One region of the Streptomyces yatensis genome, then DNA from elsewhere that is predicted to be linked to it. Evidence: riboswitches for the same ligand, from Rfam matches in the RefSeq annotation. Region 1 holds a riboswitch; each other region holds the start of a gene.
What was found. A riboswitch is a leader RNA that binds a small molecule or an ion and turns the genes downstream of it on or off. The one in region 1 is predicted to bind cobalamin.
Positions count from the first base shown of each region.

Region 2: linked by a shared signal. The riboswitch ahead of J8403_RS32525 (cobalamin biosynthesis protein) and the one ahead of J8403_RS15675 (ribonucleoside-diphosphate reductase subunit alpha) in region 1 are both predicted to bind cobalamin.
Region 3: linked by a shared signal. The riboswitch ahead of metE (5-methyltetrahydropteroyltriglutamate--homocysteine S-methyltransferase) and the one ahead of J8403_RS15675 (ribonucleoside-diphosphate reductase subunit alpha) in region 1 are both predicted to bind cobalamin.
Region 4: linked by a shared signal. The riboswitch ahead of J8403_RS02105 ((2Fe-2S) ferredoxin domain-containing protein) and the one ahead of J8403_RS15675 (ribonucleoside-diphosphate reductase subunit alpha) in region 1 are both predicted to bind cobalamin.

Region 1 is NZ_CP072941.1:3,861,972-3,867,636, forward strand. It holds gene J8403_RS15655 (IPT/TIG domain-containing protein) at 1-453, opposite strand, end outside; gene J8403_RS15660 (hypothetical protein) at 933-1,220, shown strand; gene J8403_RS15665 (DUF7196 family protein) at 1,289-1,453, shown strand; gene J8403_RS15670 (GNAT family N-acetyltransferase) at 1,546-2,052, shown strand; cobalamin riboswitch at 2,190-2,347, shown strand; gene J8403_RS15675 (ribonucleoside-diphosphate reductase subunit alpha) at 2,485-4,899, shown strand; gene J8403_RS15680 (ribonucleotide-diphosphate reductase subunit beta) at 4,902-5,665, shown strand, end outside.
Region 2 is NZ_CP072941.1:7,793,578-7,799,242, forward strand. It holds gene J8403_RS32525 (cobalamin biosynthesis protein) at 1-935, opposite strand, end outside; cobalamin riboswitch at 1,090-1,307, opposite strand; gene J8403_RS32530 (hypothetical protein) at 1,447-1,695, opposite strand; gene J8403_RS32535 (inorganic phosphate transporter) at 1,709-2,989, opposite strand; gene J8403_RS32540 (class II aldolase/adducin family protein) at 3,381-4,067, shown strand; gene J8403_RS32545 (alpha/beta hydrolase) at 4,180-5,307, shown strand; gene J8403_RS32550 (hypothetical protein) at 5,464-5,665, shown strand, end outside.
Region 3 is NZ_CP072941.1:8,649,792-8,655,456, reverse strand. It holds gene J8403_RS36265 (endo-alpha-N-acetylgalactosaminidase family protein) at 1-1,853, shown strand, start outside; gene J8403_RS36260 (helix-turn-helix domain-containing protein) at 2,016-2,942, shown strand; cobalamin riboswitch at 3,221-3,442, shown strand; gene metE (5-methyltetrahydropteroyltriglutamate--homocysteine S-methyltransferase) at 3,606-5,665, shown strand, end outside.
Region 4 is NZ_CP072941.1:462,220-467,884, reverse strand. It holds gene J8403_RS02120 (glycoside hydrolase family 97 protein) at 1-984, opposite strand, end outside; gene J8403_RS02115 (hypothetical protein) at 1,186-1,410, shown strand; gene J8403_RS02110 (NAD-binding protein) at 1,635-3,560, shown strand; cobalamin riboswitch at 3,621-3,798, shown strand; gene J8403_RS02105 ((2Fe-2S) ferredoxin domain-containing protein) at 3,843-4,226, shown strand; gene J8403_RS02100 (FAD-binding dehydrogenase) at 4,382-5,665, shown strand, end outside.

The sequences.
Region 1 (5,665 bases):
GGTGGTCGGTCCCACGGTCGGGGTGATGGAGACGGCGGTGGGCGGCGTCGGCGCCACATAGGTGTACACCTGGCTGTTGCTGGTGCCGGCGGTCGTGGTGACCAGGACCTGGACCGGCCCGGGCGCGTGCGGCGGGGCTATCACCACCACGATGTCGTTGGTGGGGTTGCCCGGCCAGCCGCCTCCGGGCCAGCCACCGCCGCCCCAGCCGCCGCCCCAGTCACCATCCCAGCCGCCGCCACCGGAACTGCTCTGGCTGACGATCTGGGCGGGCACACCGCCGAAGGTCACGCTGATGACGTTGCGCAGGTTCTGCCCGTAGAGCTGGACGAGGTTCCCACCGGCGGCGGGACCCGAGTTGGGCGTCACGGACAGCAGCAACGGCGGCCCCACCTGGGACGGGGGCCAGTTGGCCGCGGTGGGGGCGGCGGTCGCGAGAGCGGTCGAGATCATGGTTGGTCCTCCCGGGGAAGGGTTCGGGTGAGAGGCGCCGACGGCATGCCGATGTCGTGGGCAGGCCGCTGGTCAACGCCTTGTCGTCGCCGCGCGGTCGAGGCGGGCGCGGTGGAGGCAGGCCGGCACCGGAGGAACGGAAAGCCGCCGGGCGGCCGGTCAGGGCGCGGAATCGATGCGCCGGATGAGAGCGGAGCTACGGGACGAACGCCCGGCTCCTGGCTGGCCTACGAGGTATGGGGCACCCTCGGCGGCACGTTTCCAGTTATCCACGCCGACCCCCATCGCTCAAGGTTCCGGGGCTGCCATCACTCGTTTGGCGCATCTGGGCGCGCCTGGCGGCGAGCTTGTATGACAAGCGCTCCGCTATTCGGGGGAACGCGCGGCCGGACTATGGTCTGCCGTCCTCCACCGTGCCTCTAATGAGTGACATCGGCAGTGCCAACCCGTGCGGGACCACCCGGGGAGGGAGCGATCCGATGAGCCTCGCCGCATTCCTCCTCGCCCTCGGCACCACCTGCCGTATCACCCGTTTCATCACCAAGGACACGCTGGCGGCGGGGTTCAGGACCTGGGTCGCCGACCGCTTCGGCGACGACTCCCGGCCCACCTACCTCGTCAACTGCGGCTGGTGCACCAGCACCTGGGTCGCCGGCGCCATCGCCGTCTACGCCTCCTTGCTGCACACCACCGCCTGGTTCCTCCTCCCGGCCACCGCCCTGACGCTCTCCTACCTCGCCGGGCTCGCCTCGCGGTGGCTGGACTGACACCGACCTGTACTGGGCTCGAGCCTGAACTGGGCTCGAGGGAGACTCGAGGGAAAGGAACGGCAGCCATGGCCTGCAACTGCGGCGGAGGGGCGCGTGGCCCGCGACCCGTTGTCGTCTATGAGTTGACGCTGCCGGACGGCACGGTCCGGCGCTATTTCACCTATCAGGAGGCCGACGCGGCCAACAAGCGCGCGGGCTCCACCGGAGTGATCAACACCGCCGTCCAGTGACGCCGAAGACCGGCGCGTGACCGCGTGACGGCGAAGACCGGCGCCAGACGCATGGCGGGCCCGCTGTCAGTGGTGTGCGGCAGACTGCGGCCATGGACATCACGATCAGGCGGGCGCAGGACGCGGAGCTGGACGGAATCGGCGAGCTCACCGCGCAGGTGTATCTCGGGGACGGGCTCCTGGACTTCGGGGACAGTGATCCATATCTCACCACCCTGCGCGACGCCCGGCGCCGGGCCGCCGAGGCCGAGCTGCTGGTCGCGGCGGACGCGGCGAGCGACGAGGTGCTGGGGGCCGTGGCGTTCGCCGTGTACGGCGGGGCGTATGCGGAGCTGGCCCGGCCCGGCGAGGGCGAGTTCCGGATGCTGGCCGTGCGGGCTCAGTCGCGGCGGCGCGGGGTGGCCGAGGCGCTGGTGCGCGCCTGCCTGGACCGGGGGCGCGCGCTGGGGCTCGAGCGGATCGTGATCAGCAGCCAGCGGTCCATGACCGCCGCCCACCGGCTGTACGAGCGGCTGGGGTTCGTGCGGGCCCCGGAGCGGGACTGGTCGCCGATAGCCAAGCTGGACCTCACCCTGTGGGCGTTCACGGTGGAGCTGTGACGACCGGTGCCGCGCGCCCTGGGCCATGGGCTCGTGTGCGCGCCGGGCCACGGGCCGCCACGGGCCCCAGGTCACGGGCCACCTCCGGAACGCACTAGCACATTCATACGAAACTCCGCACCTCGCGACACAAGATATGGGGGTGCGTGCGTCGGCCGACACAAGATGTATGCTCGTCCTCGCTGTCGCCGCAGGGGAATCCGGTGGGAATCCGGAACTGTCCCGCAACGGTGTACGTGTGCGCTTATGCGGCGTGCCCGTAAGTCCGAGCACCTGCCGACGGCCCTGTGTGAACACGTCCCCCGGCCTCGAGGGTTGGGCCGATGGACGCTGCGTGGTGTGCCCGACGTACGAGGAGTGCGGCATCGGCATGCCCGTACGCGCCCATCGCACCTCCCTCGTGGCCCCGGCCGAGCGAGGGAGAGCACCTCAGTGACCATCGCGCCCGCAGATCCGGTTTCAGAGCAGGCGGTTTCTCAGGCAGCGCATGACGCGCCCGGAACCGCCCTGCTGCGGATCCTCACCGGACTCACCGCCGACCTGCCCGCCACCGACCCCGGCAAGGTCGCGGCCGCCGCCCTGCGCGGCCGCCATCCCGGCTCGGACGAGGCGGAGTTGCGTGACCTGGCGACCGAGGCCGCGGCCGGGCTGATCGCCGAGGAGCCGGAGTACTCGCGGCTGGCCGCGCGGCTGCTGGCGCTCACCATCACGGAGGAGGCGGCCGGGCAGGGCGCGGTCTCCTTCTCCACCTCCGTCCAGGTGGGCCACCGCGAGGGCCTGCTGGCCGACTCCACCGCGGAGTTCGCCGCCGCCCACGCCGCCCGGCTGGACGCACTGGTGGAGCGGGCCCTGGCCGACGGCGCCGACAAGCGCTTCGGCTACTTCGGACTGCGCACCCTCTACAGCCGCTATCTGCTGCGCCACCCGATCACCCGTCAGGTGATCGAGACCCCGCAGCACTTCCTGCTGCGGGTGGCCTGCGGGCTCGCCGAGGACCTCTCGGAGCGGGCGCTGGACGATGTGGCCGAGCTGTACCGGCTCACCAGCACGCTGTCGTATCTGCCCAGCTCCCCCACGCTGTTCAACTCCGGCACCCGGCATCCGCAGATGTCGTCCTGCTATCTGCTGGACTCGCCGCTGGACGAGCTGGACTCGATCTACAACCGCTACCACCAGGTGGCCCGGCTGTCGAAGCACGCGGGCGGCATCGGCCTGTCCTACTCCCGTATCCGGGCCCGCGGTTCGCTGATCCGGGGCACCAACGGGCACTCCAACGGCATCGTGCCGTTCCTGCGCACGCTCGACGCCTCGGTGGCCGCCGTCAACCAGGGCGGTCGGCGCAAGGGCGCGGCCTGCGTCTATCTGGAGACCTGGCACGCGGACCTCGAGGAGTTCCTGGAGCTGCGGGACAACACGGGCGAGGAGGCCCGTCGCACCCACAACCTCAACATCGCCCACTGGATCCCGGACGAGTTCATGCGCCGGGTCGAGGCGGACGCCGACTGGTCGCTGTTCTCCCCGGTCGACGCGCCCGCTCTGGTGGACCTGTGGGGCGATGAGTTCGACGCCGCGTACCGGAAGGCCGAGGCCGAGGGGCGGGCGGTCAAGCAGGTCCCGGCGCGGCAGCTCTACGCCCGGATGATGCGCACCCTCGCGCAGACCGGCAACGGCTGGATGACGTTCAAGGACGCCGCCAACCGCACCGCCAACCAGACCGCCGAGCCCGGCAGGGTCGTCCACTCCTCGAATCTCTGCACCGAGATCCTGGAGGTCACCGACGACGGCGAGACCGCCGTGTGCAACCTCGGCTCGGTCAACCTCGCCGCCCACCTGGACGAGGACGGGCAGGTGGACTGGGAGCGCCTGGACGCCACCGTCCGCACCGCCGTGACCTTCCTCGACCGCGTGGTGGACATCAACTTCTACCCCACGGACGAGGCCGGGGCCTCCAACTCGCGCTGGCGCCCGGTGGGTCTGGGCCTGATGGGGCTGCAGGACGTCTTCTTCCGGTTGCGGCTGCCGTTCGACTCGCCCGAGGCCAAGGCGCTCTCCACGCGGATCTCCGAGCGCATCATGCTCGCCGCGTACGAGGCGTCCTGCGAGCTCGCCGAGCGCCACGGCCCGCACCCGGCCTGGTCCGAGACCCGCACCGCGCGCGGTGTGCTGCACCCGGACCACTACACGGACGCGGTGGCCACCTGGCCGGAGCGCTGGGAGGCGCTGCGCACCCGGATGGCGAAGTCCGGGATGCGGAACTCGCTGCTGCTGGCGATCGCGCCGACCGCCACCATCGCGTCCATCGCGGGCGTGTATGAGTGCATCGAGCCGCAGGTCTCCAACCTCTTCAAGCGCGAAACGCTCAGCGGGGAGTTCCTGCAGGTCAACTCCTATCTCATCGACGACCTCAAGAAGCTGGGCGTCTGGGACGCCCAGACCCGCGAGGCGCTGCGCGAGGCCAACGGCTCGATCCAGGAGTTCTCCTGGGTGCCCGCGGACGTACGGGAGCTGTACCGCACCGCGTGGGAGATCCCGCAGCGCGCCCTGATCGAGATGGCGGCGGCCCGCACCCCGTACCTCGACCAGAGCCAGTCGCTGAACCTCTTCATGGCCTCGCCGACCATCGGCAAGCTCAGCTCGATGTACGCGTACGCCTGGAAGCGCGGCATCAAGACCACGTACTACCTGCGCTCGCGACCGGCCACCCGGATCGCCCAGAGCGCCCGTGGCGGCGGCGCCGCGACCAACGCCCCCGCCCCTGCCCCCATCCCCGTTCAGCAGGCTCCGGCCGAGGCCGACGCCATCGCCTGCTCCCTGGAAAACCCCGAGTCCTGCGAGGCGTGCCAGTAACCATGAGTGACACCAAGAACCTGCTCGACCCGGGCTTCGAACTGACTCTTCGGCCGATGCGGTACCCGGAGTTCTACGACCGCTACCGCGACGCGATCAAGAACACCTGGACCGTGGAGGAGGTCGACCTCCACTCCGACGTCGCCGACCTCGCCAAGCTCTCCCCCGGAGAGCAGCATCTGATCGGCCGACTGGTCGCCTTCTTCGCGACCGGCGACTCCATCGTGGCCAACAACCTGGTGCTGACGCTCTACAAGCACATCAACTCCCCCGAGGCGCGGCTGTATCTGTCGCGGCAGCTCTTCGAGGAAGCCGTGCACGTCCAGTTCTATCTGACGCTGCTGGACACCTACCTCCCCGACCCGGACGACCGCGCCGCGGCCTTCGCCGCCGTCGAGAACATCCCCTCCATCAGGGAGAAGGCGGAGTTCTGCTTCCGCTGGATGGACTCGGTGGAGAAGATCGACCGGCTGGAGACCAAGGCGGACCGCCGCCGCTTCCTGCTCAACCTGATCTGCTTCGCGGCCTGTATCGAGGGGCTGTTCTTCTACGGCGCCTTCGCGTACGTGTACTGGCTGCGCTCGCGCGGGCTGCTGCACGGCCTGGCGACGGGCACCAACTGGGTGTTCCGCGATGAGTCGATGCACATGGAGTTCGCCTTCTCGGTCGTGGACACCGTCCGCGAGGAGGAGCCGGACCTCTTCGACGACGAACTCCAGCAGCAGGTCACCGACATGCTGAAGGAGGCCGTCGAGGCGGAGCTGCA
Region 2 (5,665 bases), 3.9 Mb from region 1:
AGAACCGGCCGGGTCGCCACGGACACCCCGAGCGCCAGGACGCCGACGCGCCGCGACAGCCGTATCGCCCGCTCGATGTCGGCCGACTCCACCGGCCGCCCGCCGGAGTTGAGCACCGGCCGGTGTTCGACCCGGCCGCCGTAGGTGAGGGTGCCGCCCAGCCGTACCCCGAGCGCGCCCGCGAACGACGCCTCCACGGGGCCCGCGTTGGGGCTCGGATGGCGCCGGCCGTCGCGCCGCCAGGCGCGCCGCGCACCCCGCGGATCGGGGCCCGCGAGGGTCGCCAGGGCCGCCGTAAGGCGGGCACCGGGCCAGCCGGCCACATCGTCCAGCCGGGCCGCCGCCCAGCCGAACCGGCGGTAGCGCGGCGACTTGTGGCCCACCATGGCGTCCAGGGTGTTGACGGCGCGGAAGCCGATGAGCCCCGGCACGCCGCCCACGGCGCCCCACACCAGCGCGCCCACGACGGCGTCGGAGGTGTTCTCGGCGACCGATTCGACGACCGCGCGGGCGATCTGCGGCCCGTCCAGCGCCTGCGGATCGCGGCCGCACAGATGCGGCAGCCGCTCCCGGGCGACCTCCAGGTCACCCGCGGCCAGGGCCCCGCCGACGGCTCGTGCCTCACGGCCCAGCGTCGTACCGCCCAGCACGGCCCAGGTGGCGGCGGCGGTCAGCGCGACCTCGGCGCCACCGCGCCCGCCGAGGGCCCGTACGGCGCGGGTCAGCAGCGCGGCACCGGCGGCCGCGCCGCCCGCGCACAACGCGGTGTGCAGGGCCCCGTAACCGCGGTGGTCACGCCACAGCCGGCGCTCGGCGGCCGCGGCGGCGCGCCCGAACGCGGCGACCGGATGGCCGCGGCGCGGATCGCCCGTGGCGAGATCACCGAGGAAGCCGAGGGCCGCACCGCACGCGAACGAGGCGTGATCGGCACGCATCCCTCAGGCCGCCGTCACGCCTCGGCGCGACGACACGTAACCAAAGGGGCCAGAGGGCCCGAAGGGACCGGAAGAGCCAGTGGGGACAGAGGGGGCTGGCGGCGTGGCGGTGCCGGGCATGGCGGTATGTCCTCACTCAGGGTCCGCGCCCTGGCTCGACTGACCGGCGGTGAAAGTCTCCTGGCTCCCGGATCCGCGCCCCTCCCGGTCTTCCAGCCCCGCGTACGAAGCGAACCGTACGGTCGAGCCGTGACCCCATACAGGCGATGGGAGAGTGCTCCCCGGTGACAGTGGCGGGACCGCGCCGGATTCTCACCGGCTTCCTCTCCTGCCGCCGTTTGGCTCGGGAAGTCCACCATGGGCCGCGAATGGCCGTCAACTCGCATATGACCCATGACGCCCGAGTGTGCCGAGCCCCACAGACGGCGGCCGCTCATGAGACGGCCGCCGGACGGTCGGCGCTGGTCAGCGCCACCATCCGGCGGCCGGTGGGTCGTTGAGGACGCGCGCCTCAGGCGACGATCAGATAGATGCCGTACGCCACGGCCGCGGCGCACAGCGCGAAGCAGGTGTACGCGCCGGTGCGGGCGAGCGCCGAGGCGCCGACCGCGCCACCGGACATGGCGGCTGCGCCGCCCTGCTCCGGCGCCGCCTTACGGGACGTCCCGAGGATGCCCAGGGTGAAGACGCCCACCATGCCGACCGTCACCACGAGGCTGACGCCGAAGACCTGGCCGAGTGCCGCCCAGTCGATGCTCATGTTCCGTGGCTCCTTAGCGGGTGGTGCTGCTCGCGGCGGCGGGGGTGGGGGTCTGCTCGGGCGTGTGCTCGGCGATGCCGCTCTCGGGGGCGGCCTCGGCCGCGCTCTCGGGGGCGGAGGGCCTCGCACCCGCGGGCGGCGGGGCCACGGACCGCAGGGCGGCCGTGACGGCGCCCACCGGCTCGGGTGCGCCGACCTCGTTGACGTTGGTGTGGTCCACGGGCTTGCGGCGCGACAGCGCCCAGATCGCCCCGCAGGCCAGGACGGCGAGCACGGCCACCGCCGTGATCCCCGCGTTCCCCTGGTCGGCCAGCAGCGCGGCGCCGCCCGCCACCAGGCCCGCGGCCGGGAGGGTCAGCACCCAGGCGACCACCATGCGGCCCGCGGTCGACCAGCGCACCACGGCGCCCTTACGGCCGACACCGGCACCCATGACGGCGCCGGAGCAGACCTGGGTGGTGGAGAGCGCGAAGCCGATGTGGGAGGAGGCGAGGATGACGGTCGCGGCGCCGGTCTGGGCGGCGAAGCCCTGCGGCGGCTGGATGTCGGTGATGCCCTTGCCCATGGTGCGGATGATGCGCCAGCCGCCCAGGTAGGTGCCGAGCGCGATGGCCAGGCCCGCCGAGACGATGACCCACAGCGGCGGGTCGGAGTCGGGCGCCACCACGCCTCCGGTGACCAGCGCCAGGGTGATCACGCCCATCGTCTTCTGGGCGTCGTTGGTGCCGTGGGCCAGGGAGACCAGGGCGGCCGAGGCGATCTGCCCCGCGCGGTAGCCCTTCGCGGTGTCCTCCGAAGAGCGGCCGCGGCCGAGCCGGTAGGTGAGCCGGGTGGCGGCCACCGTGGCGATGCCGGCCACGACCGGCGCGGCGACGGCGGGGATCAGGACCTTCATGACGATCGCGTCGCCGTTGACCCCGTCCAGGCCGACGGAGACCACGGTGGCGCCGATCAGGCCGCCGAACAGGGCGTGCGAGGAGCTGGAGGGGAGTCCGGCGAGCCAGGTCACCAGATTCCACAGGATCGCGCCGACCAGACCCGCGAAGATCACCTCTGGTCGGATACCGGAGTCCTCGTCGATGATCCCGCCGGAGATGGTCTTGGCCACCTCCACGGACAGGAACGCGCCGACGAGATTGAGGACGGCCGACATCGCCACCGCCACCCTGGGACCGAGTGCTCCCGTGGAGATGGTGGTGGCCATGGCGTTAGCCGTGTCGTGGAAGCCGTTCGTGAAGTCGAACACCAAGGCCGTGACGATCACGATCCCGATGAGAAGCGTGATGTGTTCCATACACCCGGTCAATCAGTTCGAAGGTCGTTAGTGGCACGGTGAACGTAAGGAAACAGGGTGAACGGGAGATGAACTGAGCAGGGCGTCAGGGTGACGTGGTTGCGGGAGTGCCAAAGCTTGATGAATTCAAGCCTACTTTCCTATGTCGTACGGGGGTTGAGCCTCGGACGAGGATCGCCGGAGCAGGCTCCGGGACCGGCCCCCCGGCCGTCCGCCGTTCACCCCCGTTCACCCGTCCGGGCGCGGCTGCCCACGAGGCGCGGTCGTATCCATGAGCCCGCGCCCGTGGACGTGCGCCGCGCCCGTGGACGTGCGCCGCGCCCCCGTTCCGGTCCCGCCATCGCCCGGCCGCCGGACGCCTGGAAGGATCGGGCCCCGGAGGTGAGGGCAGGTGACCCAGTCGCGATCCACGCGGCAGCCGCAGCCGCGGCTGACCCACCCCCTGCGCCAGGCATGGACGCAGGTGGTGAGAACGGCCCGCAGAACCACCGCCGACGGCCTGGTCGTCGGCACCTCGGGCAATGTCTCGGCCCGGGTCGGCGACACCGTCCTGGTGACCCCGAGCGGCGTCCCCTACGACCGGCTCGGCCCGCGGGACGCCGTCGCCGTCGACCTCGACGGACAACAGGTCCTCGGCACGCTCAAGCCCACCAGCGAGCTGCCCATGCACCTGGCCGTCTACCGGGAGACCGACGCCGAGGCCGTGGTCCATACCCACGCCGTCCACGCCACGGCCGTATCCACGCTCGTCGACGAGCTCCCCGCGATCCACTACATGACCGCGGCCCTCGGCGGACCGGTCCGCGTCGCGCCCTACGCCCTCTACGGAACGGACGAACTGGCCGACGCCATGATCGAGGCGCTGCGCGACCGCAGCGGCTGTCTGCTGCGCAACCACGGCACCGTCGTCCACGGCGCCACCCTGGACCAGGCGTTTGACCGCACCGCCCAGCTCGAATGGATGTGCCGGGTCTGGCTCACCGCGGCCTCCGTCCCCGGCCGCACCCCCACCCTGATCCCGCGGGACGAGCTGCGCCGCGCCGCGGACAAGCTCAGCGGCTACGGCCAGCCGGGCTGAGCCCGCCGGGCGCGCGCCCGGCGCACCGCACGCCCCCGGGTCCCGGCCGGACGGTCACCCGGCCGGGTACGCCCGCTGGCCGCGGGCCGCCTTCCCACCGACACTGGGAGGGATGCGCCTGCGGACAACGGCGGCCGCGGCCGCCACCACCTTGCTGGGTGCCGGCGTGGCCGCGGTGGCGGCCGGCCGGTACGCCACCGACGCTGCGCTGAAACCGGCCCCCGACCGTCCGCTGCCGAACGAGCCCCCGCTCACCGTGCACGCGACCGCGGCCGGCCAGATCACCCTGACCCGCTCGCTCGCCTCGCTGCGCCCCGGCGTCTACGGCCTCGCCGGCCGCTCCTGCCACGCCGTCGTCGGCCCCGTCATCGAGGACGCCCCGCACCCCGCCGACTGCGTGGTGCGCCGCCTGGAGCGGGTCACCCACGGCGACCTCACCCCCGGCACCCGGGTGCGGCTGACCCCCCAGGTGTACATCGGCAATCCCCGGGACGCGCTCGGCATCGAGCACGCCGACGTCGACGTGCCCGGCGAACTCGGCCCGCTGCCCGCCTGGTTCGTCCCCGGCGAACGCTCCACATGGGTGATCACCACCCATGGCCTCGGCACCACCCGTGAGCACCCTATGGTCGTCATGCCCTTCCTGCGGCGGCTGCGGGTGCCGGTGCTCGACCTCGCCTACCGCGGGGACCCCGGCGCCCCCCGGCCCAAGGACGGCATATCCCACCTGGGCGACACCGAATGGCGCGACCTGGACGCGGCCCTCCGCTACGCGGTGGGGTACGGGGCGACCGGGATCGTGCTCCACGGCTGGTCCGTCGGCGCCACGATGGCCCTTCACGCCGCCGCGAACTCCGCGCTGCGCCACCGCGTCCTCGGCCTCGTCCTGGACTCCCCGGTGCTCGACTGGCAGGCCACCCTGCGCGCCCTCGCCGCGGCCCGCGGCATCCCCGCGCCGCTGCTCCCGCTCGCCCTGCGGGCCGCCGAGGGGCGCACCGGGCTCCATGACAGCGTGCTTCCGGAGGTGGCCGATCCCGAGCGGTTGTCGGTGCCCACGCTCGTCGCCCACGGCCCCGACGACACCCTCGCGCCCTGGCACGTCTCGCGCGAATTCGCCGACCGCAGACGCGACCTGGTCACCCTTCACACGGTGCGGCGGGCCCCGCACGCGGCCATGTGGAACGCGGACCCCAAGGCGTACGAGGAGGCTCTGCGGCGCTTTCTGGTACCGCTCCTGTAGCGCCCGTAAGACGATCGCGGAAGCGCGTGCGAGACGGCGCGGGAAGCGTTCGCGGGGCGGTGGCGCGAGCGTCCGCAAGATGGCGCGAACCGTTCGCGGCGACCGCCGGACGGGTGCCGATTGGGCTTTCGGGCCGTCAACGGCGAGACTGCTTCCGTGACGTCCCGTACTCCGCGCGACTCCCGGCTCCGACTCGTCCGCAACCGGCCGATGGCCACCGCCCGCCGGCCCGCGGTGAACCGCGGCTCAAGACCGGCGCCCCGCCCGCCGGAGGGCACTCCGCCCCCGGCGGAGCTGGCCCGGCGGGCCAGGGCGGGGCTCACCGGGGCCGTGGCGATCGCCCACTGGGCCGCGGCCG
Region 3 (5,665 bases), 4.8 Mb from region 1:
TGGTCGACAGAGACGACAAGCAGTGGGACTGGCTGGACCAGTCCTACCGCATCGACCCCCGCCGCGACCTGGTCTCCGGCGACATCATCCGGCGCTTCCAGGATCTGCGGAACGACGCCGACCCGGCCCTCGCCGCGCTCTACATCGACGTCTTCCGCGAGTCCGGCTGGAACTCCGACCGGCTCCAGCGGGCCCTGCGCGACCAGGGCTGGCGCGTGACCACCGAATGGGGCCACGGGCTGGAGCGCTCCTCGCTGTGGTCGCACTGGGCCACCGAGACCGACTACGGGCCGGATACCTCGCGCGGTATCAACTCCCGGCTCATCCGCTTCATCCGCAACCACCAGAAGGACGTCTTCGCCGACAAGTGGCCGACCCTGCTGGGCATTCCGCGGATGGGCAACTTCGAGGGCTGGACCGGCAAGACCGACTGGACCGCCTTCTACCGGCTCATCTGGACCCATAGCCTGCCCGCCAAATACCTCCAGGCGTATCCCATCCGCACCTGGGGCGACCACGAGATCACCTTCGAGGGGCCCGGCCGCACCTCGGTCACCGACACCGGTGGCGTCCGCCGCATCACCACCGACGGGCGGCTGGTCTACGACGGCGGTGGCTATCTGCTGCCCTGGGAGCCGCGCGAGGCCACCGACCCGGCCAAGCTCTACCACTACAACCCGGCCGGTGGCACCACCCGTTGGCCGCTGCCGCGCGGCTGGTCGGAGCAGCGGTCCGTGGTGCTGTACCGGCTCACCGACCAGGGGCGCGCCGAGCCGGTCACGCTGCCGGTGCGCGACGGCCACGTCAGCATCACCGCCGACCCCGACGTCCCGTATGTGGTGCTGCGCTCCCGGGCCCGTGCCCAGGCGGCCCCCGGCTGGGGCGAGGGCACCCCGCTGTACGACCCCGGTTTCCGCTCCGGATCGCTGCGCGGCTGGCAGACCACCGGCCCGGCCACCGTCGAGCGCAGCCCGCTGGGCGACTACGAACTGGTCGTCGGCGAGGGCGCGGCCGCCACCGTCGGCCAGCGGCTCGACCGGCTGGCCCCCGGTGGCTATGTGGCCTCCGTCCAGGTGGAGGTGGGCGCGAAGGCCGGTGACCGGCGGCGGGCCGCGCTGCGGGTGCACACCGCCGACGGCGTCACCGCGGAGAACTGGACCGAGACCTCGACCGCCGTCAACCACATGGCCGCCGACCGCAAACACGGCACCCGTTTCCAGCGGATGTTCACCTTCTTCACCGTCCCCGAGGGCGGCGGACCGGTCAGTCTCACCCTGGCGGTGGCCGAGGGCAGCGCCCGGGTCCGTTTCGACCGGCTGCGGGTGGTGCGGGCCCGGCGCACGACGAAGCCCGGCGCCCTGGTGTACGAGGACTTCGAGCGGGTGCCCCAGGGCTGGGGCCCGTTCGTCAAGGGCGACGCGGGCGGGGTGACCGACCCCCGCACCCATATCGCCCAGCGGCACGCCCCGTTCACCCAGGCCGGCTGGAACGGCAAGGTGATCGACGATGTGCTCGAAGGCGGCCAGTCCCTCAAGTCACGTGGTGAGAACGCGGGTCTCGTCTACCGCACCGTGCCCCACACCGCCCGCTTCCGCCCGGGGCGGCGCTACCGGGTGAGCCTGACGTACGCCAACGAGGCGGCCGGTCAGTACGCATGGATCACGGCCGTGGACGAACCCGGACCGCGCGAGTTGGAGCGCACTGCCCTGCCCGCCGCCGCCGGGCGGGCCAGCCACCGCTACACCGTCACCGCGCCCGCGGACGGTGAGATGTGGGTGGGGCTGCGGAAGACCGGCGACAGCGGTACCGCGGAGTTCACGCTCGACTCCTTCACCGTGGAGGAGCTGGACTGACCCGGCCGAGGGAGCGGGGCGGCGCGGACACATCTCCGCCGCCCGGCTCCCTTCCCCTTCTCCGCCAAGCCCCCGCCAGGGCCACCCTCCCCTTGGCGGCCGGGCAGTCCGTGGACGAAGATCGGCGAGTGATGGGACACAGCCGACCGGAGGGGACCGCGGATGTATCACACCTGGATGCGGTACTTCACGCCCAGCCCCGCCCATCACCGGCTCGGCCTGGTGTGTCTGGGTGTCGGCCTCCAGCACGGCGCCCTGCCCGTGGTCGGCCCGCGGGTCCTGGACCACCATGTGGCGGTGGTCATCAGCGCGGGCCGCGGATGGTTCCGCGGCGCGGACGGCCGCCGCCGTACCGTCACCGCGCCCGCGCTGCTCTGGCTCACCCCCGGGGTCACCCACCACTACGCCCCGGACCCGGATACCGGATGGGACGAGGCGTTCGTCGACTTCACGGGACCGGCCACCGCCGCCTACGCCGACCTGGGCTATCTTGACGCGGACGGCCCCGTGGTCGCGCTCACCGACACCGCCACCGCCCGGACGGCCATCGGCCGGATCGCCCGCGCCGCGCGTCAGGGCAATCCGTTCCTGGAGGTCGAGACCGCCGCCGCCGTCCATGAACTCCTCGTCGCCCTCCGCCGCGTCCGCGCCGACACCGGCGCCGACGGACATCCGGTGCTCCAGGCGCTGGCCCGGGACGCCTTCCAGCCGCTCTCGGTGACCGAACACGCCGCCCGGCACGGCATGACACCGGCCGCACTGCGCACCGCGGTACGCCGCGGGGCGGGGTGCAGCCCCAAGGACTATCTCCTCGGCATCCGGCTGGGCCGGGCCAAGGAACTCCTCGTCGGCACCGAACTGCCGGTCGCCGCCATCGCCCGCCGCGTCGGCTACGACGATCCCGCCTACTTCAGCAGGCTGTTCGCCCGCCGCGTGGGCACGGCACCGGTCCACTTCCGCGAGCAGCAGTGCCGCTCGGTCCCCGGTGGCTTCACCGACCGCGTCCCCGATCCGAGCCGCCCACCGACGATCCCGCCCTCGGCACCGGCGGACGACGCACGGCGCGGCGGCGGTGACCGGCGGCCGTGACCGGAGGCGGATGACCGGCGGCGGATGACCGGAGGCGGATGACCGGACGCGCGCCTTGGGCCGGCCGGACGGCTCCGGAGGGCGGCGGGGGGCACGGCTGGGGGCACGGCTTCAGCCATCGGAGGCCCCGGCGCGTGCTGATCCCCTGAGCTCGCTGGTGGACGGGGTGCGGCCGGTGCACGGCCCGGGCGGCACCGGCCGTACCCTCGGCCGCCGCGTGTTCCACTTCACCATCCCGAATACCGGACGGCCCCCTGCACACCGCCGGACGGGCCCGTACGCTGGCTGGTGCAGCTGGTTCGCCCCGTCCGCCAGGCGGGACGCGTCGTAAGAGGGAACCCGGTGGGAATCCGGGACTGCCCCGCAGCGGTGAGCGGGAACGACCGCCGTCATACGCACTGGGTCCGGTAGAGGGACCTGGGAAGCGACGGCCACTAGGTGTCCTCCCTCAAGAGGACGCGCCCGTGAGTCCGAAGACCTGCCATCTGCCCGCGTACAGACGACTCGTGCGCGGACACCCGGTGACCTCGAGGGCGGGTCGGCGTACATTCCGGTCGGACGACCGCGCGCGTGCCGCGCGAGGTCGTGGCGTCCGGTCCGTCACCCTTCGCGCTCTCCTCCGTCGCCGGGATCTCAGGGATTCATCTCGCGAAGGAGATCTCCGTGACACCGAAGTCCGCAGCCGCGGCAGCACGGGCCACCGTGTACGGCTACCCCCGCCAGGGCCCGAACCGGGAACTGAAGAAGGCGATCGAGGGCTACTGGAAGGGCCGCGTCACCGCCGACGCGCTCCGGGCCACCGCCGCCGAACTGCGCGGCGCCACCTGGAAGCAGCTGGCCGGGGCGGGTATCGACGAAGTTCCCACGGGTGACTTCTCGTACTACGACCACGTGCTCGACACCACCGTCATGGTCGGCGCGATCCCCGACCGCCACCGGGACGCCGTCGCGGCCGATCCGCTCGACGGCTACTTCGCGATGGCGCGGGGCACACAGGACGTGGCACCGCTGGAGATGACCAAGTGGTTCGACACCAACTACCACTACCTGGTTCCGGAGCTGGGTCCGGACACGGTGTTCACGGCCGACTCCGCCAAGCAGGTCGCGGAGCTGACGGAAGCCCTCGCCCTCGGCCTTGCGGCGCGGCCGGTCCTGGTCGGGCCCGTCACCTACCTCCTCCTCGCCAAGCCCGCCCCCGGCGCGCCCGCGGACTTCGAGCCGCTCACCCTCCTGGACCGTCTGCTTCCGGTGTACGCCGAGGTGCTGGCCGACCTGCGGGCGGCCGGTGCCGAGTGGGCGCAGCTCGATGAGCCCGCCCTGGTCCAGGACCGCACGCCGGCCGAGCTGAACGCCGCCGGCCGCGCCTACCGCGATCTCGGCGCCCTCGCCGACCGTCCGAAGCTGCTGGTCGCCTCGTACTTCGACCGCCTCGGCGAGGCCCTGCCCGTACTGGCCAAGGCCCCGGTCGAGGGGCTGGCGCTGGACTTCACGGAGGCCGCCGCCGCCAATCTGGACGCGCTCGCCGCCGTCGGCGGGCTGCCCCGCAAGCGGCTGATCGCCGGTGTCGTGAGCGGCCGCAACATCTGGGTCAACGACCTGGAGAAGTCCCTGGCCAGGCTCGGCACCCTGCTGGGGCTGGCCGACCGGGTCGATGTGGCCGCCTCCTGCTCGCTGCTGCACGTCCCCCTCGACGCGACGGGCGAGCGGGACATCGCACCGCAGATCCTGCGCTGGCTGGCCTTCGCCCGGCAGAAGACCGCGGAGATCGTCACCCTCGCCAAGGGCCTGGCCCGCGGCACCGACACGATCACCGCCGAACTGGCCGCGAACCGGGCCGCCCTCGCCTCCCGTGCCAACTCCCCCATCACCCGTGACCCGGCCGTCCGCGCCCGCACCGGCGCGGTCACCGAGGCCGACGCCCGCCGCTCCCAGCCGTACGCCGAACGCGCCGCGGCCCAGCGCGACCGCCTCCGCCTGCCGCTGCTGCCGACCACCACCATCGGCTCCTTCCCGCAGACCGGCGAACTGCGCACCGCCCGCGCCGACCTGCGCGCCGGCCGCATCGACACGGCCGGGTACGAGGAGCGCGTCAAGGCCGAGATCCAGGAGGTGATCTCCTTCCAGGAGAAGACCGGCCTGGATGTGCTGGTGCACGGCGAGGCCGAGCGCAACGACATGGTCCAGTACTTCGCCGAGCAGCTCACCGGCTATCTCGCCACACAGCACGGCTGGGTGCAGTCCTACGGCACCCGCTACGTCCGCCCGCCGATCCTGGCCGGTGACATCTCGCGCCCCGAGCCGATGACCGTGCGCTGGACGGCCTACGCCCAGTCCCTCACCGACCGTCCGGTCAAGGGCATGCTCACCGGGCCGGTCACCATGCTCGCGTGGTCCTTCGTCCGCGACGACCAGCCCCTCGGCGACACCGCCCGCCAGGTCGCCCTCGCCCTGCGCGACGAGGTGGGCGACCTGGAGGCGGCCGGGACCTCGGTCATCCAGGTGGACGAACCCGCCCTGCGCGAGACCCTTCCGCTGCGCACCGAGGACCGGCCCGGCTATCTGTCCTGGGCGACCGAGGCCTTCCGCCTCACCACCGGCGGCGTACGGCCCGGCACCCAGATCCACACCCATATGTGCTACGCCGAGTTCGGCGACATCGTCCAGGCGATCGACGACCTCGACGCCGATGTCATCAGCCTGGAGGCCGCCCGCTCCCATATGCA
Region 4 (5,665 bases), 3.4 Mb from region 1:
CGCGTCCACCACCACATACGGCCAGCCGCGCTGGGTCGCGTAGTCCACGTACCCCTTCTGCATCGACAGGCTCTGCCCGGCCGGCTTGCCGCCCGCGAGCCAGGTCCACAGCGCGGGCCCGGGCCGGATCCACGAGGTGTCGGCGACCCGCGACGCGGGGGCCAGATCGTCGGTGAAGGTGGACTCGGTGACGGTCGGCAGATCGCCCACGATCATCGCGCGCCAGGGTGTGCTGAGCGGTCCGTCGGACGCGACCCGCTGGTCCCAGAGCCCGATGCGGTACGTGGGCTGCCCCTGCTGATGGATCAGCCGGGCGGCGGAGTAGCGGCCGCTGAGATCCGACTCGGCGATCAGGGCGTAGCCGCCCGCCGTCTCGAAGAGCGCCTGGGACATGTACTCACCGGTGGGCGCGGTCGCGGCGGTGTACTCCTTGAACAGGTTCTCGTTGTCCTTGCGGTAGTCGCCCAGCCATGCGGCCGCGTCCGCGGGCAGGGTGAACGCCGAGGTCTCGCCGAGGACATCGCCGCTGCCGGAGGGCAGGACATAGCGATAGGCGACCCCGTCGTCCGAGACCCGCACCACGAGGTCCAGCCGGGCGCTCCCGCTGCCCCGGAACCGGAAGCGGGTCTCGGTCATCCGCGCCGTGCGCGAGCGCTCCTTGCCGACCGTCGACCGGTAGCGCTCCACGACGGTGCGGTCGTGGCGCCCCAGGTAGCGCAGCCCGTGCGACAGATCCGCCCGTTCGGTGACGATGCCCACGGGCGAGGGTTCGACCACGGTCCGTCCGCCCCGGGACACTTGGAGCGTCAGCGCTCCTGAGGCTCCGTCGAGCCGCAGCTGCGCGAGGGGACCGGAGTGGGGTGAGGGGCCTCGCACGGTCCAGGCGGAGTCCTTCGCCTGCGCGGGCCCGGTGATGAAGAGCGTCATGGCCAGGACGCCGCAGAGCAGAAATGCCACAGCGGAGCGTCGGTAAGATCTCGGCATTGTTGCCTCCCGAGGCGGATACGTTACCGAGTCATCCGATAACTGGGGAGGGGGCGGGCGTCATTACGCCCCGTCAAGGGTCATTGGCGGTTGAGAGATCGGATCTATAGTGGGACCGCTTCCCGGGATGGAGCCACGGGTGGAGGGTCGGCGGATGGACCCGCGTACGGTCCGGACAGGGAGGCGCACACGATGAGCGGCATGGCTCGACCCGGCGACCCGGACCGGGAGACGGCGAACCGGGAAACGGTGAACCGGCAGATCGCGAACAGTGAATCGGCGGACCCGGACCCGGACCCGGCGCGCGCCGAGCCCGAGGGCGGGGAGCCCGCCTGCTGGCTGGATCGGGTCTGCGCCGACTGCGGCGCGATCCAGGACACCGCGTCCTTCGCCCGCTGTGCGCGCTGCGGAGCCCCCAGGGAGTGAGCGCACGGGGCGCCCCGGCCGCCCGCCCCCGGTGCCCAACTCCCTTGGACAGCCCACCAGGTACGGTCTGATCATGACCGCCGGAGCGCGGATGCCGGCCGCCGGAGACCGCGGCCGCCGTACCCCGCCCGGACGACCCACGGCATCACGGACCAACGGGGGGCTTCGCCGTCGTGTTCTCCACCTCCACCTCCGCCCCGCCGATCCCCTCGGGGGCGGCCCATATGGTCGTGTGCGGTGACGACGCGCTCGCCCACCGCCTCGCCGCCGAACTCCACTACGTCTACCGGACCCGGGTGACGGTCGTCATCCCCGGCGGCGCGCCCCTGGCGGACCCGGCCGGGCAGCGGGCGGCGGGATGGTGGCCGGGCGGCCGTACCTCCGCGCTCTTCGGCCGGTTCAGCGCGGCCGTCGGACGGGTCCCGCTGCCCCGGCAGACCGCGGACGACCCCGCTCCGGACGGGGGAGTGCGGGTCATGGAGGTCCCGGCGCTCGACGAAGAGGTGCTGACCGAGGCGGGCGCGGAGCACGCGACGGCGCTCGCCCTGGTCCATGACGACGACGAGGCGAACATCCACGCCGCCCTCCGCGCCCGCCGCCTCAACCCCCGGCTGCGGCTGGTGATCCGGCTCTACAACCGCAAGCTCGGCCAGCATCTGGAGGAACTCCTCGACGAGGCGGCGCGGGTGGCGGATCCCGGTATGGACCCGGCAGAGCTGGACGCCACCACCACCGTACTGTCGGACGCCGACACCGCGGCGCCCGCCCTGGCGGCCACCGCCGTCGCGGGCACCAGCAAAGTCCTGCAGGCCGACGGGCTGCTGCTGCGCGCGGCCGAGCGCACCCCGCCCGGCCCCGACGAGGTGGCCCGCCCGGGGCTGTGCACCCTCGCCCTGCTCTCGTCCACCACCAGCGACCCCGGCGGCAGCGAGGGCTCCGACAGCAGCGGCGACGAAGGGCCCAAGCTGCTGCCCGGAGACGAGGAAGTGGCCGCCGCCACCGGGCGCGACACGGTGGTGCTGGAGGCCGTCTCCGCCACCGGACCACCGCTGCCGCCCCGGCGGCTCGGCACCCGCAGACTGCCCCTCGCCTCGCTGTTCTCCCGCCGGCTGCGCTGGTCCGTCGCCGGAATGGCGATCGCCGTGCTCGCCCTCACCATCGCCTCCTGGCAGCTCACCGGCGCGGGTCTGCTCCGCGCCGCCTACCTCACGGTGCTCGATGTGCTGGCGATCGACGACCCGGCGCTGGACGAGCCGACCGGGCGCAAAGTCCTCCAGCTGCTGTCCGGGCTGATCGGACTGCTGATGCTGCCCGTCCTGGTGGCCGCCGCGCTCGAAGCGCTGGGCACCTTCCGCACCGCCTCCGCGCTGCGCCGCCCTCCGCGCGGCCTCTCCGGCCATGTCGTGCTGCTCGGGCTCGGCAAGGTCGGCACCCGCGTCCTGGCCAGACTCCGTGAGATGGACATCCCCGTGGTGTGCGTGGAGGAGGACCCCGGGGCGCGCGGCATCCCGCTGGCCCGCAGGCTGGGGGTGCCGACGGTCATCGGCGATGTCACCCAGGAGGGCGTCCTGGAGGCCGCCAAGATCCAGCGGGCACACTCCCTGCTCGCCCTGACCAGCGTCGACACCACCAACCTGGAGGCGACGCTGTACGCCCGCTCGGTCAAGCCCCGGCTGCGGGTGGCGCTGCGCCTGTACGACGACCGCTTCGCCACCGCCGTCTACCGCACACTGCGCGCGGCCCATCCGCGGGCCCTCACCCGCAGCCGCAGCGTCTCCAGCCTGGCGGCACCGGCGTTCGCGGGGGCGATGATGGGGCGTCAGATCCTGGGCGCCATACCGGTCGAGCGCAGGGTGCTGCTCTTCGCCGCCCTGCATGTCGCCGGGCATCCGCAACTGGAGGGGCGTACCGTCGCCGAGGCGTTCGCGCCGGGCGCCTGGCGGGTGATCGCGCTGGACGCGGCGGAACCCGCCGACCGGCAACGCGACCTCGCCGCGGCGCCTCGTGACGACGGCGCCACCCAGGAGCCCGCCCTGGTGTGGGATCTGCACCCCGGCTATGTCCTGCGCCCGCACGACCGCGTGGTGCTGGCGGCCACCCGCCAGGGCCTGGGCGAAATCCTCGCGGGGGCGGCGGCCCGCCGCGACTGACGCCGACCCGTCCGTGGCCCTCCCGCGAGCGGGGGCCACATGGTGCGGCGGTGCCCGGGATGCGATGATGCCGGGCGACAAGGGCGACGGCGGAACGAGGAAGCCGGTGTGAATCCGGCGCGGTGCCGCCACTGTGATCGGCGAGCGGATCCCGAACAGGCCACTGCCCGTACGCGCGGGTGGGAAGGCCGGGACGAGCATCGACCCGAGAGCCAGGAGACTCACGCGGTCGCCTCCTCGACGCAAACCGGGGCGGACTTCCCCGGAGGAGGGCGATGCGCCATGCCTGTCAGGCCGACCGACCCGGTGCCCTGCCGGGTGACCGTATGCCGGGACTGCTGCTGCGGCAGCCCCAAGGTGACCGGAATCGACCATGCGGCGCAGCTCGCGCGGCTCCGTGAGGAGGTGCCCGTACGCGTCTCCGAGTGTCTGGACGTCTGCGATCAGGCCAATGTGGTCGTGGTGCAGCCGTCGGCCGCTGGACGTGCCGCCGGGGGCAGGCCGGTGTGGCTCGGGCTGGTCAACGACACGGACGCGACGCAGGACATCGTGGCCTGGGTCGCGGCGGGCGGTCCCGGGGTGGCACCGCTGCCCGACATCCTCGATCTGTACGCCTTCTCGCCACGGCGGAGCGCCTCGCCCGAGTCAACATCCGGCGGGCGCTGACCGTCCGAAGTTCCCTGCGGCGTACGGGAGTTGCTCATCGGGGGCAGGAGTCTGGCGGCCCCGCACCCGGTGGGCTACCGTCGGTAACACGTTGCCGTCGCGGCAATCCCCTTCGCATCTCCCGCACCCTCCGAACCCCTTCCGGAAGGCAGCCCATGGAGAACTCCACAGAGAATTCCGCCTCGCCGGCCGGGATCAGCCGCCGCCACGCCCTGACGGCGGCGGGCGGTGTGCTCGCCGGTGCCGCGCTCGCCCAGGCGGCGGTCCCGGCCTTCGCCGCCTCCGGGGCGTCCTCGGACGCGGACGCCATCGTGGTCGGCGGCGGGCTCGCCGGGCTGGTCGCCACGGCGGAACTGGCGGCCGCGGGACGCAAGGTGCTCCTCCTCGACCAGGAGCCCGAGAGCAACCTCGGCGGCCAGGCGTTCTGGTCCTTCGGCGGCCTGTTCTTCGTCGACTCCGAGGAACAGCGGCTGATGGGCATCAAGGACACCCATGAACTGGCCTGGCAGGACTGGCTCGGCACGGCCGGCTTCGACCGTGGCGTCTTTGATCCCGGCGGCCAGGACTACTGGGCCCGCAAATGGGCCGAGGCGTACGTGGACTTCGCCGCCGGGGAGAAGCGGTCCTGGCTGCACGGGCTCGGCGTGCGGTGGTTCCCGATCGTCGGCTGGGCCGAGCGCGGCGGCGGCCTCGCGGACGGGCACGGCAACTCGGTGCCGCGTTTCCATGTCACCTGGGGCACCGGTCCGGCCGTGGTCGAGCCGTTCGAGAAGAAGGTGCGGGCCGCCGCGAAGGACGGGCGGGTGACCTTCACGTTCCGGCACCGGGTGGACGATCTGGTGGTCACCGGCGGTGCCGTCACCGGGGTCAGCGGCGCGATCCTGGAGCCCAGCGACGCCGCCCGCGGCAAGCCCACCTCGCGCACCGTGGTCGGCCACTTCGAGCTCAACGCCCCGGTGGTGATCGTCACCTCGGGCGGCATCGGCGCCAACCACGATCTCGTACGGCGGAACTGGCCCGACCGGCTCGGCTCACCGCCGAAGTTCATGGTCACCGGCGTCCCGGCGTATGTGGACGGCCGGATGCTCGCGATCACCGAGAAGGCGGGCGGACGGATCGTCAACCCCGACCGCATGTGGCACTACACCGAGGGCCTCAGAAACTACGACCCGATCTGGCCCGGCCACGGCATCCGCATTCTGCCGGGCCCCTCGTCGATGTGGTTCGACGCGAAGGGCAAGCGCTTCTCCACCCCCGACATCCCGGGCTACGACACCCTGCACACCCTCGAGACGATCACCGCCACCGGCTATGACTACTCCTGGTTCGTCACCACCCAGAAGATCATCGCCAAGGAGTTCGCGCTCTCGGGCTCCGAGCAGAACCCGGACCTGACCAACAAGGACATCCTGCAGCTCCTCTCCCGCATCTGGCAGACA